4 regions of the Serratia proteamaculans genome follow, and region 1 is predicted to be linked to each of the others. Evidence: predicted binding sites of a transcription regulator. Region 1 holds the regulator's gene; each other region holds the start of a gene.
The links. Region 1 encodes LexA, which represses DNA repair genes until DNA is damaged. Its sites were predicted from a motif close to TNCTGTATGTACATACAGNA; they were not measured.
Positions count from the first base shown of each region.

Region 2: a site for LexA is predicted at 2,271-2,290, ahead of QOT07_RS10810 (metal-dependent hydrolase). Genes of this name have one in related genera too.
Region 3: a site for LexA is predicted at 1,086-1,105, ahead of umuD (translesion error-prone DNA polymerase V autoproteolytic subunit). Genes of this name have one in related genera too.
Region 4: a site for LexA is predicted at 736-755, ahead of mutH (DNA mismatch repair endonuclease MutH). Genes of this name have one in related genera too.

Region 1 is NZ_OX461105.1:4,894,989-4,898,568, forward strand. It holds gene dinF (MATE family efflux transporter DinF) at 1-526, opposite strand, end outside; gene lexA (transcriptional repressor LexA) at 628-1,236, opposite strand; gene QOT07_RS22770 (diacylglycerol kinase) at 1,358-1,726, opposite strand; gene plsB (glycerol-3-phosphate 1-O-acyltransferase PlsB) at 1,876-3,580, shown strand, end outside.
Region 2 is NZ_OX461105.1:2,298,416-2,301,995, forward strand. It holds gene phnX (phosphonoacetaldehyde hydrolase) at 1-63, shown strand, start outside; gene QOT07_RS10805 (L-cystine transporter) at 127-1,518, opposite strand; gene QOT07_RS10810 (metal-dependent hydrolase) at 1,703-2,251, opposite strand; gene hxpB (hexitol phosphatase HxpB) at 2,652-3,317, opposite strand; gene QOT07_RS10820 (HdeD family acid-resistance protein) at 3,382-3,580, opposite strand, start outside.
Region 3 is NZ_OX461105.1:2,884,757-2,888,336, forward strand. It holds gene QOT07_RS13440 (RidA family protein) at 1-203, shown strand, start outside; gene tnpA (IS200/IS605 family transposase) at 336-773, opposite strand; gene umuD (translesion error-prone DNA polymerase V autoproteolytic subunit) at 1,207-1,563, shown strand; gene umuC (translesion error-prone DNA polymerase V subunit UmuC) at 1,563-2,831, shown strand; gene ttcA (tRNA 2-thiocytidine(32) synthetase TtcA) at 2,959-3,580, shown strand, end outside.
Region 4 is NZ_OX461105.1:4,331,964-4,335,543, forward strand. It holds gene rppH (RNA pyrophosphohydrolase) at 1-91, opposite strand, end outside; gene mutH (DNA mismatch repair endonuclease MutH) at 788-1,474, shown strand; gene QOT07_RS20160 (TerC family protein) at 1,570-2,286, shown strand; gene QOT07_RS20165 (YgdI/YgdR family lipoprotein) at 2,458-2,676, shown strand; gene QOT07_RS20170 (NADP(H)-dependent aldo-keto reductase) at 2,865-3,580, shown strand, end outside.

The DNA of each region.
Region 1 (3,580 bases):
TCAGCAGATTGCCGACAATCAGCAGGATCACCGGCGCACGCACGTATTGCACGCCAAGCAGCCAACCCAGGATCACCATATTGGCCAGCGCCGCCGGGGCACTTAGCCAGCGGATCTCGAGGAATAAACGAGCCTGCTTCAGCACCGCCCCGTCACCACCGACGATTTTTAGCGCCAACTCAATCAGCGGATAGCGCAGCAGTACAATGGCCACCCCGGCCAACACGGCCAGCAGCAAGGGTTGCATAAAGGCACGCGCCAGCCCCTGCGGATTTTGCGCCCCCAGCGCCTGTGCGGTCAGTCCGGTGGTACTCATACGCAGGAACAACAGCAGCATAAACAGGAAACTGGTCGCCATGGAGCCCACCGCTACACCGCCCAAATAGGTCGGGCTATCGAGGTGGCCGATCACCGCGGTATCCACCAGCCCAAGCAATGGCACGGTGATATTGGAGAAAATCATGGGCAGCGCAAGGCGCCACAGGGCTTTATCGGTATCGCTGGTGAAGGCAGAAAGCAGGCGCATAGTGAAATGTTCCCGTGGCAGTGCGGTTTTAATCAGTCAGAAATGACATCGCCCCAGAGCTGGGGCGACTTAAATCAGAGGACGGTGTTCGAGCGTAGGGATTAAACCCAATCGCCGTTGCGGATCACACCGACCGCCAGACCTTCAATGGTGAAATTCTGCTGACGCAGATCGACCACAATCGGCTGGAATTCGCTGTTTTCCGGCAGCAGCTCAACCACGTTACCGTGTTTTTTCAGGCGCTTGACCGTGACTTCATCTTCAATGCGCGCCACGACGACCTGGCCATTACGCACGTCCTGGGTTTTATGCACCGCCAGCAGATCGCCGTCGAGAATACCGATGTCACGCATCGACATGCCGTTAACCCGCAGCAGGAAATCCGCACTTGGTTTGAACAGGGAAGGATCGACCTTGTAGTGCCCTTCGATATGCTGTTGCGCCAACAGCGGCTCACCGGCGGCTACGCGGCCAATCAGCGGTAAACCTTCTTCATCTTCCATCAGCAGGCGAATACCACGCGAAGCGCCGGAGATGATCTCGATGACGCCTTTACGCGCCAGCGCTTTCAGGTGTTCTTCTGCGGCATTTGGCGAACGGAACCCCAGACGCATGGCGATCTCGGCGCGCGTTGGCGGCATGCCAGTGGACGAAATATGATCGCGAATCAGATCATAGACCTCTTGCTGTCTGGTAGTTAGTGCTTTCATTCCGCCCCCTGTTTGTTTATACAGTCTTGCTGTGAGTATATACAGGTAAGTGCGGCTTGGGAACCGAAGAGTGAATAAAAATCAGGGATTAGCGACCCGCGTCGCAACAGAACTCCCCCACTCAGGCAAAGTGCTGCCACAGCACCGAACCCCAGACAAACAGCGCCAGAATAATCGCCAGCAAGACCGCCGCCGAGCCCATATCCTTTGCCCGGCCGGAGAGCTCATGATGTTCGGTGCCCACCCGGTCGACAATCGCTTCAATCGCGCTGTTCAGTATCTCGACGATCATCACCAGCAACACCGATCCGATCAGTAAAATGCGCGCTATCGCACCCACGTCCAGCCAAATCGCCAGTATGATAGCCAGCACCGTTGCCACCAATTCCTGGCGAAACGCCGCTTCGTGCTGCCAGGCGGCGGAAAAGCCTTTATAAGAGTAGCCGGCAGCTTTAATAATACGGGTCAGGCCGGTTGCTTGCTTTGTCATGTTTTTTAGTGCCTTTCGCAGAGGTAAGTCATAATTAAACAGTCTAAGCCAGGAAACGCTCCCGGCTCTCGGTTTTCCAACACCACAGATCTGCTACCCGGATTCTGGTATGCTTGCGGCGCATTGCTAACAAGAGGCTTCACGTTGTTATGTCAGGTTGGCGTAAAATTTATTATAAACTATTGAATTTACCACTCAAACTGTTGGTAAGAAGTAAGGTTATCCCTTCAGATCCGGTCACGGAGTTAGGGTTGGATCCCTCACGGCCGATTCTGTATGTTTTACCTTATAATTCCAAGGCGGATTTACTGACGCTGCGCACCCAGTGCCTGGCGCAAGATCTGCCCGATCCCCTCAATCCGCTGGAGATAGACGGTACCGTGCTGCCCAGCCACGTGTTTATTCACGACGGCCCGCGCGTATTCCGTTACTACACGCCGAAAGAAGAGTCGGTAAAACTGTTCCACGACTATCTGGATCTGCATCGCAGTAATCCGGAGCTCGACATTCAGATGTTGCCGGTCTCGGTGATGTTCGGCCGCTCTCCGGGGCGCGAAGGTCACGGCACCCCGCATCTGCGTCTGCTGAACGGCGTCCAGAAATTCTTCGCCGTGCTGTGGCTCGGCCGCGACAGCTTTGTCCGTTTCTCCAATACCGTTTCCCTGCGCCGCATGGCGACTGAACACGGTACGGACAAAATCATTGCGCAAAAACTGGCACGCGTGGCGCGCATGCACTTCTCGCGTCAGCGTCTGGCCGCCGTCGGTCCAAGCCTGCCGGCCCGTCAGGACCTGTTCAACAAGCTGTTGGCGTCCAAGGCGATCGAAAAAGCGGTCGAAGACGAGGCTCGCAGCAAGAAAATTTCCCACGAAAAAGCCCAGCAGAATGCCATAGCGCTGATGGAAGAGATCGCTGCCGACTTCTCTTACGAGACGGTGCGCCTTTCCGATCGCGTGCTGAGCTGGACCTGGAACCGCCTGTATCAAGGCATCAACGTCACTAACGCCGAACGCGTGCGTCAGTTGGCGCAGGACGGCCACGAGATTGTTTATGTGCCCTGCCACCGCAGCCACATGGACTACCTGCTGCTGTCCTACGTGTTGTATCACCAGGGTCTGGTGCCGCCGCACATTGCTGCCGGCATTAATCTCAACTTCTGGCCGGCCGGGCCGATCTTCCGCCGTCTGGGCGCTTTCTTTATCCGCCGTACTTTCAAAGGCAACAAGCTGTACTCGACGGTGTTCCGCGAATACCTCGGCGAGCTGTTTACCCGCGGTTACTCGGTGGAATATTTCGTCGAAGGCGGCCGTTCCCGTACCGGACGTTTGCTGGAGCCGAAGACCGGCACCCTGTCGATGACCATTCAGGCGATGCTGCGTGGCGGTACCCGCCCTATCACACTGGTGCCGATCTACATCGGTTACGAGCACGTGATGGAAGTGGGCACTTACGCCAAAGAGCTGCGTGGTGCGACCAAGGAAAAAGAGAGCCTGCTGCAGATGCTGCGCGGCCTGCGCAAGCTGCGCAATCTTGGCCAGGGTTACGTCAACTTCGGCGATCCGTTGCCGTTGACCACCTACCTGAACCAGAATGTGCCGCAGTGGCGTGAATCGATTGACCCGATCGAATCCCAGCGCCCAAGTTGGCTGACACCGACGGTCAACGATCTGGCGGCAAAAATCATGGTTCGCATCAACAATGCTGCCGCTGCCAACGCCATGAACCTGTGTTCCACGGCGCTGTTGGCCTCACGCCAGCGTTCGCTGACCCGTGAGCAGTTGCTTGAGCAGTTGGAATGCTATCTGCAACTGATGCGCAACGTGCCTTATGCCAGCGACGTTACCGTGCCAACCC
Region 2 (3,580 bases), 2.6 Mb from region 1:
ATGCAACTGCCGGGAGTGATTGATGAAATCAATCAGCGGCTGGCGTCAGGCGAACGGCCATAACCTTTTCCAGACATAAAAAAACCGGGGCCAAGTGCTGCCCCGGTTTTTTATTGCCGACGAAATTTACTGGTGAGCCAGTTCCACTTCGTCTTCGCTGTCCATAATGGACTTGTCGGTCTGCTTCATCAGTTGGCTGGTGACGGTACCAGCGGTCATGGAGCCACTGACGTTCAGCGCGGTACGGCCCATGTCGATCAGCGGTTCAACCGAAATCAGCAGGGCGACCAGCGTGACCGGCAGGCCCAGTGCGGGCAGCACAATCAGCGCGGCGAAGGTAGCGCCGCCACCCACGCCGGCAACACCGGCGGAGCTGATGGTGACGATACCCACCAGCGTGGCGATCCATACCGGATCCAGCGGGTTGATACCGACGGTAGGGGCAACCATTACCGCCAACATGGCCGGATACAGGCCCGCACAGCCATTCTGGCCGATAGTCGCGCCGAAAGACGCCGAGAAGCTGGCGATAGATTCCGGGATGCCCAGACGACGGGTTTGTGCTTCCACATTCAGCGGGATGCTGGCGGCGCTGGAGCGGCTGGTGAAGGCAAAGGTGATCACCGGCCAAACTTTGCGGAAGAATTTCGCCGGGTTAACGCCGGTGAAGGCCAACAGCACTGCGTGCACGCCAAACATGATGGCCAGGCCCAGATAAGAGGCCACCACAAAGCTACCGAGTTTAACGATGTCGTGGATGTTGGAACCGGCTACCACTTTGGTCATTAACGCCAGTACGCCGTACGGGGTCAGCTTCATGACCAGACGCACCAGCTTCATCACCCAGGCTTGCAGGGTGTCGATGGCTACCAGTACGCGTTGGCCTTTCTCTTTATCGTCTTTCAGCAACTGTAGTGAAGCCACACCCAGGAAGGCGGCAAAAATCACCACGCTAATGATCGAGGTTGGGCTGGCACCGGTCAGATCGGCAAACGGATTTTTCGGCACGAACGACAGTACCAGTTGCGGTACGGTCAGATCTGCCACTTTACTGACGTAGTTGCTCTGAATGGCCACCATGCGCGCGCTTTCCTGCGTGCCCTGTACCAGACCCTCTGCGGTCAGGCCAAACAGGTTGGTCACCAGAACGCCCACCAGCGCGGCAATCAGCGTGGTGAACAGCAGGGTACCGATGGTCAGGAAGCTTATTTTGCCCAATGAAGAGGCGTTATGCAGCTTGGCGACCGCGCTCAGGATCGAGGCGAAGACCAGCGGCATGACAATCATTTGCAGCAGTTGTACATAGCCGTTACCGACAATGTTGAACCAGCTGATGGATTCTTTCAGTACCGGGTTGTCCGAGCCGTAAACCAGTTGCAGTGCCAGACCGAACACCACACCCATCACCAGACCAACCAGTACTTTTTTCGCCAGGCTCCATTGCTTGTGGCGGGTTTGCGCCAACAGCAAAAGGAGGGCGACAAAAATCACCACGTTAATAACCAGCGGAAGATTCATCCCCAATGTCTCCAATTATTTTTTCTTATATAAAAATGGCTATGCACCAAGGCGTAGCGATACTAAATATCGTAACAGTTTGCGTAACGGCTCACTTATATCCAAATGGAATTTAATATAACTTTGTGCGCGAATTTGTTTAATTAATCTTCTGAATGAGGATTAAATGGCCGTTTTTTTGTGATCACAGTCTGATATTTTTTATTTGTTCAAAATATGCCTGCACTGGAAGGGTGCAACCGCCTTGCCAATAGATGGCGAAAGCCACCAGACACAGGCACAGGGCGCGCTCGAGTTGATTGCCTTTTTGGGAATTGAGCAGTGGCAGGCGAAAACGCCAGCGGCAGGGCCAAAGCAAGGGCACGCCGGCCGGAGTGAGCATATCCGCCAACAGGTGGCTGAAGTAACCGATAATCATGGCGTGCAACACGTCGGGCGGGATCGGCCAACTGCGCGGCACGTCAAGCTGGAAAAGCGCCATGCCGCCAGCGATCGCCAGCAGGCTATGGGTAAAACCACGGTGGCCGAAGGCACGCGAGATCGGGATGGCAATCCAGCGCAGGCGCTGACCCAGCACCGATTTGGGGTGATCGATATCGGGCAGCAGTGAGGTCAGCAGCGCGGCGGGGATAATATGCCACCAGTCGCCGGTAGCAAGCGATGGTGTCACCTCGGCCTTCTTGGCGAAAATCGCGCAAGCGACAGAGAAAATAAGATGTCCTTCCGCGGTCATACTGCTGTTCCGACTGATAAACTGTTAATTTATCCAGTATATGGGAAAATTCCCAGTGGTGGAAGCAGTTACCCTGTAACCAATTGTTTATTTTATCCCGTTTTACAACGGCTTGTTATCTTAAGGGGTTAAGGGTTGTGCGTTTTTGAACTGACGCGAGGATTGAATGGAACGAAAACGCCGGGCGACCGGATTAGGCTGCGTGGCAGTGACAACCTGTACCGATCGCCCGGCGCTTTCTTAGGGTCCCAGCATAGAGAGCGTGGTACGGTAATTCAATATAAATGAAATAATGTTTTATTTATATTGTGGTGTAGCGCCAGGTTTTGAAATCAGGCGGTGGCAGGGGGTTAGCGCGGGGATGAATAACGGCACCGGGAGCGGACCGATGCCGTGCAGATTACGCCAGGTGGTCCGGGGTAAGCTGTTCCAGTGTCTCGAGCTTATGGTCGGCCAATGCCCAGCGCTGATCATCGCGATATTCGTGCGCCGGGATAACAATTGAACGCATTCTGGCGGCCTTGGTGGCAATCATGCCGTTGAACGAGTCTTCCAGGGTGATACAACGCAGCGGATCGCTGCCCAGGCGTTCGGCGGCGATCAAATACACCTCCGGGTGCGGCTTGCTGTAGGGCAGGTACTCGGCGGAAACCAGTTGATCAAAATAACCCTCGAGACCAAACATCTGCAGCACCTGTTGTTGCATGTGCAGCGGCGAGGCGGAAGCCAGGCCGATATTCAGATCCAGGCTGCGGCACAGCTCCAGCGCCTGGTGTACGCCCGGCAGCAGTGGCTGCTTCTCGCGTACCAGTTCGATGGCGCGTTCGATAATTCGCGCAGAGACTTCTTCTTGTGAAACCCCTTGCCACGGCATGGCCTGGTACCACATTTTCACCACCAGATCGATACGCAGACCCAGAGTATCCGGTAGCTTGTGGCGATCGGACAAGTCCAATCCCAGTGCGCCAAAGATATCCAGTTCCGCCTGTAGCCACAGGGGTTCTGAATCGATCAATAAACCGTCCATATCAAAAATAGCGGTTTCAATGCGTTGCGAATAGGCCATTAGCGGTTAACTCCTGCCGACGCCGGTGAATGTGCCCGCTACTTTATCATCGCCGACGCCGAGACTAAAACTTTTGCCTGCGTGGCGAGGCTTTGCCAAAGCGCAGGATACGCCACACCTCTCGCAGTTTTAGCCACCAGCGTTGGTGTTGGCGTTCGGTGACCTGCTGCAACATACGTGCATAATCCAGCACCAGCCCCGGCGTCCAGGTCATGCTTTCACCACGACTGCGCAGCACCGCCAGCATCCACAGATTGGGATCG
Region 3 (3,580 bases), 2.0 Mb from region 1:
GTACGTTTGACGACCTGATTGATGTCACCACCTTTCATACTGACCCGGAAAATCAGTTTCCGACGATCATGCAGGTGAAACAGTCCATTTTCCCGCAGCCCCCTTACCCGAACTGGACAGCCGTTGGCGTTACCTGGCTTGCGGGATTCGATTTTGAAATTAAGGTCATTGCCCGAATTCCAACATCAACCTCCGCAGGTTGACAGACCGTAATGTTAGTGACGTCTTCATCAACGGGATGAGGACGTCACCGTAAAAATCCGCCTTCGTAGAAGGCGGCATTGCTTGGGCGCCCCATAGGGGCGTACTAAGCTCGAACCCTAAGGGTCCTCACTTCACATTCCATGTAAACTCAGCTGGTTTTCTTCTTGCTCGTGTTTCTCTTGGTACTTTACGTACTTGCGGATCATCTCTGCGTTTACACCTACGGTGTCCACACAGTAGCCCTTCGCCCAAAAGTGATTTCCCCACAACTTGTGCTTCCTCAAGTAGGGGAATTTATTAAACAAACGGATAGCTGTTCGGCCTTTAAGGTGGCCCATCACTTCTGATACTGACAGTTTCGGCGGGATCTTTATCAGTAAATGAACATGATCTAACTGAACATTTAACTCCACTATTTCTACATGGAGTTGTTCACTTAATATTCTTATTTGCCTGTAAACCTCTTTCCCTACATTGTTTTTCAGTATTCGAAATCGGCACTTGGGCGTCCAAACTATATGGTATTGACAATGCCAGAGCACATGCGATGCTTTTTCGAACCTACTCATGGTTAAATCCTTATCAGTTATGGGGATAACGGATTCGGATTTTCCCATGAGTAGCATTACTGGCAGAGCCAAAAAGTCGATAACCACGTCCATAGGACGTGGTATTCAGTTAGAAATGAAAAGCTTTGTTTCAGAACCGACATAACGTCTGCTCTGGCACCGTGGATGCAAAGCTGTAGCATTCAGCCGGAAGCCTGGGCACCGTTTGCAGAAGATTAGACCATGCAAGCCGCTGTGAACTAAATTCCCCAAAATTCAAAACATTCGGAGCGCCGTCTAAAAACCGTCTTGATTCATTCCCCACACCTATAATACTGTATATAAACACAGTCAATTAATAGGGCAGTAAATCATGTATAAGGCTTCGAGCAGCACTACTGTGGTCAATCAAAAGCCGCTGTATTTTCTCCAGGATTGACAATATATGGCTAGAATGAGTGCATTTGGGAATCCTGCGCAAGACTATATACACGCGAGGATCGACCTCAACGAGTACTGCATTAGTCATCCGTCGGCGACCTACTTTTTGATCGCCTCTGGGGAAAGCATGATCGAAGCCGGGATCACCGACGGATCCCTGTTGGTTGTCGACCGAAGCATTGGCGCCTGTCACGGCGATATCGTGATCGCCAGCATCGCAGGCGAGTTCACGGTTAAACGTCTCTGCCTGCATCCTGTCAAACAGCTTGAACCAATGAATCCGAACTTCCGGCCAATACCGCTGCGGGATGGCGGCGATGATCTGAGCATCGTCGGCGTGGTGGTTTCAACCATCACCAGGTTGAAATAATGTACGCCCTGGCCGATGTAAACAGCTTCTATGCGAGTTGCGAAACGCTGTGGCGTCCGGATCTGCATGGTCGACCGGTGGTTGTTCTGTCGAACAACGACGGTTGCGTGGTAGCACAGAGCAAAGAGGCAAAGGCTCTGGGCCTGAAAACCGGCGCGCCCTATTTCAAAATAAAGCGCGATTTTGAGCGTGCCGGCGGTATCGCATTCAGCAGCAACTACGAGCTGTATGCCGATATGTCGATGCGAGTGATGGCCGTGTTCGAAGAGATGGCACCACGAGTCGAAATTTACTCCATCGACGAAAGCTTTCTTGACCTTGACGGGGTACAAAACTGCGTCGATTTGGCAGCGTTCGGGCACCAGGTACGGACCAAAGTGCTGCGTGATACCGGGCTTACCATAGGCGTGGGTATTGCCCAGACCAAAACCCTGGCAAAACTGGCGAACTTCGCGGCAAAAAAATGGGAGCAAACCCGCGGCGTGGTTGATCTTTCCAGCCTGGAACGGCAGCGAAAATTGATGTCCTTGGTGCCGGCAGAAAAAGTCTGGGGTATCGGGCGGCGTCTCACCAAAGAACTGCGGAATATGGGGATCGAAACCGCACTGCAGCTGGCAGATGCAAGCACCACAATGATCCGCAAGCATTTCAGCGTGGTGGTTGAACGCACGGTGCGTGAACTGCGTGGTGAACCCTGCTTGTCACTTGAAGAATTTGCCCCAACCAAACAGCAGATCATTTGCAGCAGGTCATTCGGCGATCGCGTCACTGAGTACAATGATATGCATCAGGCTATCTGCATGCACGCTTCACGCGCAGCAGAAAAACTGCGCGAAGAGCACCAATATTGCCGGAATATCAATGCATGGGTTAAAACCAGCCCCTTCTCAACCAACGAAAAATATTACGGCAACACCGCGAGCATCAAGCTCAGCACGCCGACGCAAGATACCCGCGACATCATCGCCGCCGCGATTCGATGCCTTGACAAGATTTGGCAGCCCGGCCATCGCTATCTAAAAGCCGGCGTTATGCTGCAGGACTTCTATTCGCAAGGCGTCGCTCAGTTGAACCTGTTCGACGAGTATCAGCCGCGCCCCAACAGTGAACGCTTGATGGCAGCCTTGGATCAGATCAATCAGTCCGGGCGCGCTGGAGTCTGGTTTGCCGGACAAGGCAATCAGCAGACCTGGTCGATGAAACGTGAATTTCTCTCCCCCGCATACACCACGCGGGTCAGCGATTTACCGCATGCTCGCGTGTACTGAGGTCGGCAAGGCGTCTTTGCGGTCATGAAATAAAGGAATAATGACCCAATCAGCCTATAGAATGCTAAACTCGCTGCCTAAAACTTCATGCCCATAGTGCCCCCAATTGAGAACGAGCACGATTTAAATGTCAGAACAACAAACAGTTAGTCAAAAAGAGCAGTACAACCTGAACAAATTGCAAAAGCGCCTGCGTCGTAACGTGGGCCAGGCGATTGCCGATTTCAACATGATTGAAGAAGGCGACCGTATCATGGTGTGCCTGTCCGGCGGCAAAGACAGCTACACCATGCTGGAGATCCTGCGCAACCTGCAGCAGAGCGCACCGGTCAATTTCTCACTGATTGCGGTCAACCTCGATCAGAAACAGCCTGGTTTCCCCGAGCATATCCTGCCAGCCTATCTGGAAAGCCTGGGTGTGGAATACAAGATTGTTGAGGAAAATACCTACAGCATCGTCAAGGACAAGATCCCGGAAGGCAAAACCACCTGCTCACTGTGTTCACGCCTGCGCCGCGGCATTCTTTACCGCACCGCTACCGAGCTGGGAGCCACCAAGATTGCCCTGGGCCACCACCGTGACGACATTCTGCAGACGCTGTTCCTCAATATGTTCTACGGCGGCAAACTGAAAGGCATGCCACCTAAACTGATGAGCGACGATGGCAAACACGTGGTGATTCGCCCGCTGGCTTATTGCCGTGAAAAAGACATCGAGCGTTTCTCGGTCGCTAAAGGCTTCCCGATTA
Region 4 (3,580 bases), 560 kb from region 1:
GTTGACCGTAACGGCGAGCCCACAGGACTTGCCCCTGACGATTACAGATTACGATACCAACATTCGGGCGGTAGCCATCATCATCGATCACCGGACTACCTCGATAAGCTTAAATTCGCATAGATACCCTGATTGTTTCACACAAGCTACAGGCGGTAAACCACTGCTTTGCGGCGCTGCAGACCGGATAACATTGGGATAACTCACAGATAATGGCAAAGTTATAAACATGCGAGACGATTTACACGCGGTTTTATTCACTTTTTCTGTGGATAGGTGTGTGAAGAACTCAAGGGATAAGCCGGTAAAACTCTGGTGAGCCTAAAAACCCCATAAAAATAAAAATCACATTAATCGTTTAAAAACATAAAGATACATAATTATCAACAGCCCTATACAGAGCAAAAATGTGATCTATGTCCGTTTAGGATCTTACCCTGGTGAAAGATCCACCAACGTCGTTTTTATCCACAGATTATCCGTATGAGTTACGCACAAAACGGACAATTTCGCAAAAAAGTGCCTGCGTCAAGGCTGTAAATCGAACCAGTGATCGGTAAAAATTTGGGTTATCCCATAAATCTGTGGATAAATAGGTGTAAGATCCTGTTTATTGTCGGTGGCTTCAGGTGCACAAGCGTCGCCCGGAATTTTTCCTCTGCCGGCTGTGAGAAAAAAAGTCATGAAAAATCATGCTACTATTATTCTTTTCCCCAGTACTTTCCCGCCAAGGTTCTCTGTGGACAAATACAGTACGTTTTTCAACCAAATCTAACAGGCTGGTATTATGGCGTTTTTATCTCCTTTGCCCCTTCCTCCAGAAAACGAACAAGAGCTGTTTGAACGGGCGCAGCAGCTTGCCGGCTGCCATCTGGGTGAACTGGCCGAACGTGCACAGTTGGCTATCCCCAAAGACCTCAAACGGGATAAAGGCTGGGTTGGCATGCTGCTGGAGCATTATCTGGGTGCCATGGCGGGCAGCAAGCCGGAGCAGGATTTCCCCGAGTTGGGCATCGAACTGAAAACCATCCCGATAGACGCCGCCGGCAGACCGCTGGAAACCACCTTCGTCTGCGTGGCGCCCTTAACCGGCAACAGCGGCGTAACCTGGGCCAGCAGCCATGTGCGCCATAAGCTGGCGCGGGTGTTGTGGATCCCGGTGGAAGGCGAGCGGCAAATCCCGCTGGCACAGCGACGTATCGGTTCACCGCTGTTGTGGAGCCCGAACGCCGCAGAGGAAGAAATGTTGCGCCGCGACTGGGAAGAACTAATGGATTTGATTGTGCTTGGTCATGTCGAGCGGATCACTGCCCGCCACGGTGAAGTTTTGCAACTGCGTCCCAAGGCGGCCAACAGTAAGGCCCTGACCGAAGCTATCGGCGAACAGGGTCAGCCGATCCTCACATTGCCTCGCGGGTTCTACCTGAAAAAAAGCTTCACCGGCGCATTATTGGCAAGACATTTCTTTATCTGATCCCTTTTGTTTAGGTCGCGTTTAGCTAACAGTGTCGCTGTATCAATAAACGCGTATAATTCAGCCTTTGCTTTTTATTAAGGTGTGGTTTGCCAATGTTCGAGTGGATTATGGATCCCAATGCCTGGTTAGCGTTAGGTACGCTGACCATTCTTGAGATCATTTTGGGTATTGATAACATTATTTTCCTGTCGCTGGTGGTGTCCAAGCTGCCGAAAGCACAGCAGAACAAGGCTCGCCGCATCGGGCTGGCCGGCGCAATGTTAATGCGTCTGGGGCTGTTGGCCTCTATCGCCTGGGTGATCCGTCTGACCCATCCGCTGTTTAGCTTCATGGACCACAGTATCTCGGCGCGCGATCTAATCCTGCTGCTGGGTGGGCTGTTCCTGATTTGGAAAGCCAGTAAAGAGATCCATGAAACCATCGAAGGTTCCGATGAAGAGCACCACACCAAGGTGCACGGCTTCTTCGGTGCCATCGTGCAGATTATGCTGCTGGACATCATTTTCAGCCTGGACTCGGTGATTACCGCAGTAGGCCTGTCCGACCATCTGTTTATCATGATGGCCGCAGTGGTGATTGCCGTTGGCGTCATGATGTTTGCCGCCCGCCCTATTGGCGAATTCGTTAACCGCCATCCTTCGGTGAAAATGCTGGCGCTGGCGTTCCTGATCCTGGTGGGCTTCACCCTGATGCTGGAAAGCTTCCAGGTGCATGTGCCAAAAGGCTACATCTACTTTGCGATGTTCTTCTCAATGTCGGTCGAAGCGCTTAATCTGATGCGCAGCAAGAAAAAAACCGTCTCTGAGTAATTCCCCACGGGAGTGCGCGCCAGCCGCTCCCGTTATTATTTTCGCCTTCCGCCCTGCTTCAACGTCACTTTAATCTATAAAGATAAAGACTTATCCGAAACACGGCGCTTACAGAGTTTGCTAATCTAAGAAGAAGCTTCTTTTTTGCATACATAACAGAGGATCCGCAGGATGAATAAGTGGGTAATGGCAGTGTCTGCGTTGGTGATCGCCGCCGGGTTGGCGGGATGTTCCAGCGATTACGTGATGGCGACCAAAGACGGCAATATGATCCTGACCCAGGGCAAACCGGAGATTGACCAGGATACCGGCCTGATCAGCTACAAAGATGAAAAAGGCAACAGCCGTCAAATCAACGGCGATCAGGTTTCACAGGTTATCGAACGCTAATCCCCCGTCGGCTATCCTGCGTGATAGCCTTCCCCGCACTGAATCCACTTCCCCCATCTTCCCGGCTTGGTTATAGTCGGCAAAGGCGATATCACCGCCTTGCGGGTTGTTTGCCACAGCCTGCCATTTGGCTCCTGTTTCACCGGGCGGTACCGCCCGTTAGCGCTAACATGAAAGGAAGGCCGTTAATGCAATACCACCGTATTCCCCACAGTTCTTTAGAAGTGAGCGTGCTGGGACTGGGCACCATGACCTTTGGCGAACAGAACAGTGAAGCCGATGCCCATGCGCAACTCGACTATGCATTAGCCGCTGGCGTCAACCTGATCGATACCGCAGAGATGTACCCGGTCCCGCCCCGTCCTGAAACCCAGGGGCTGACCGAGCAATACATTGGCAGTTGGATCAAGGCACGCGGCAACCGTGAGAAGATAGTGCTGGCCAGCAAGATTGCCGGGCCGGTGCGTGGCACCGACAGCAGCATCCGCCCACAGCAGGCGCTGGATCGCAAAAATATCCGTGTCGCGCTGGACGCCAGCCTGAAACGACTCAACACCGATTATCTCGATCTCTACCAACTGCACTGGCCACAGCGTCCGACCAACTACTTCGGCAAGCTCAATTATCAATACACCGATGATAAAGCCACCGTCACCCTGCTGGAAACGTTGGAGGCGCTGACCGAACAGGTGCGTGCCGGTAAAATCCGTTATATCGGGGTGTCTAACGAAACGCCATGGGGCGTGATGCGTTACCTGCAACTGGCTGAAAAGCACGAGTTGCCGCGCATCGTCTCAATTCAGAATCCCTACAGCTTGCTGAACCGCAGTTTTGAGATTGCCCTGGCAGAGATCAGCCAGCACGAAGGCGTCGAACTGCTGGCCTATTCCAGCCTGGCGTTCGG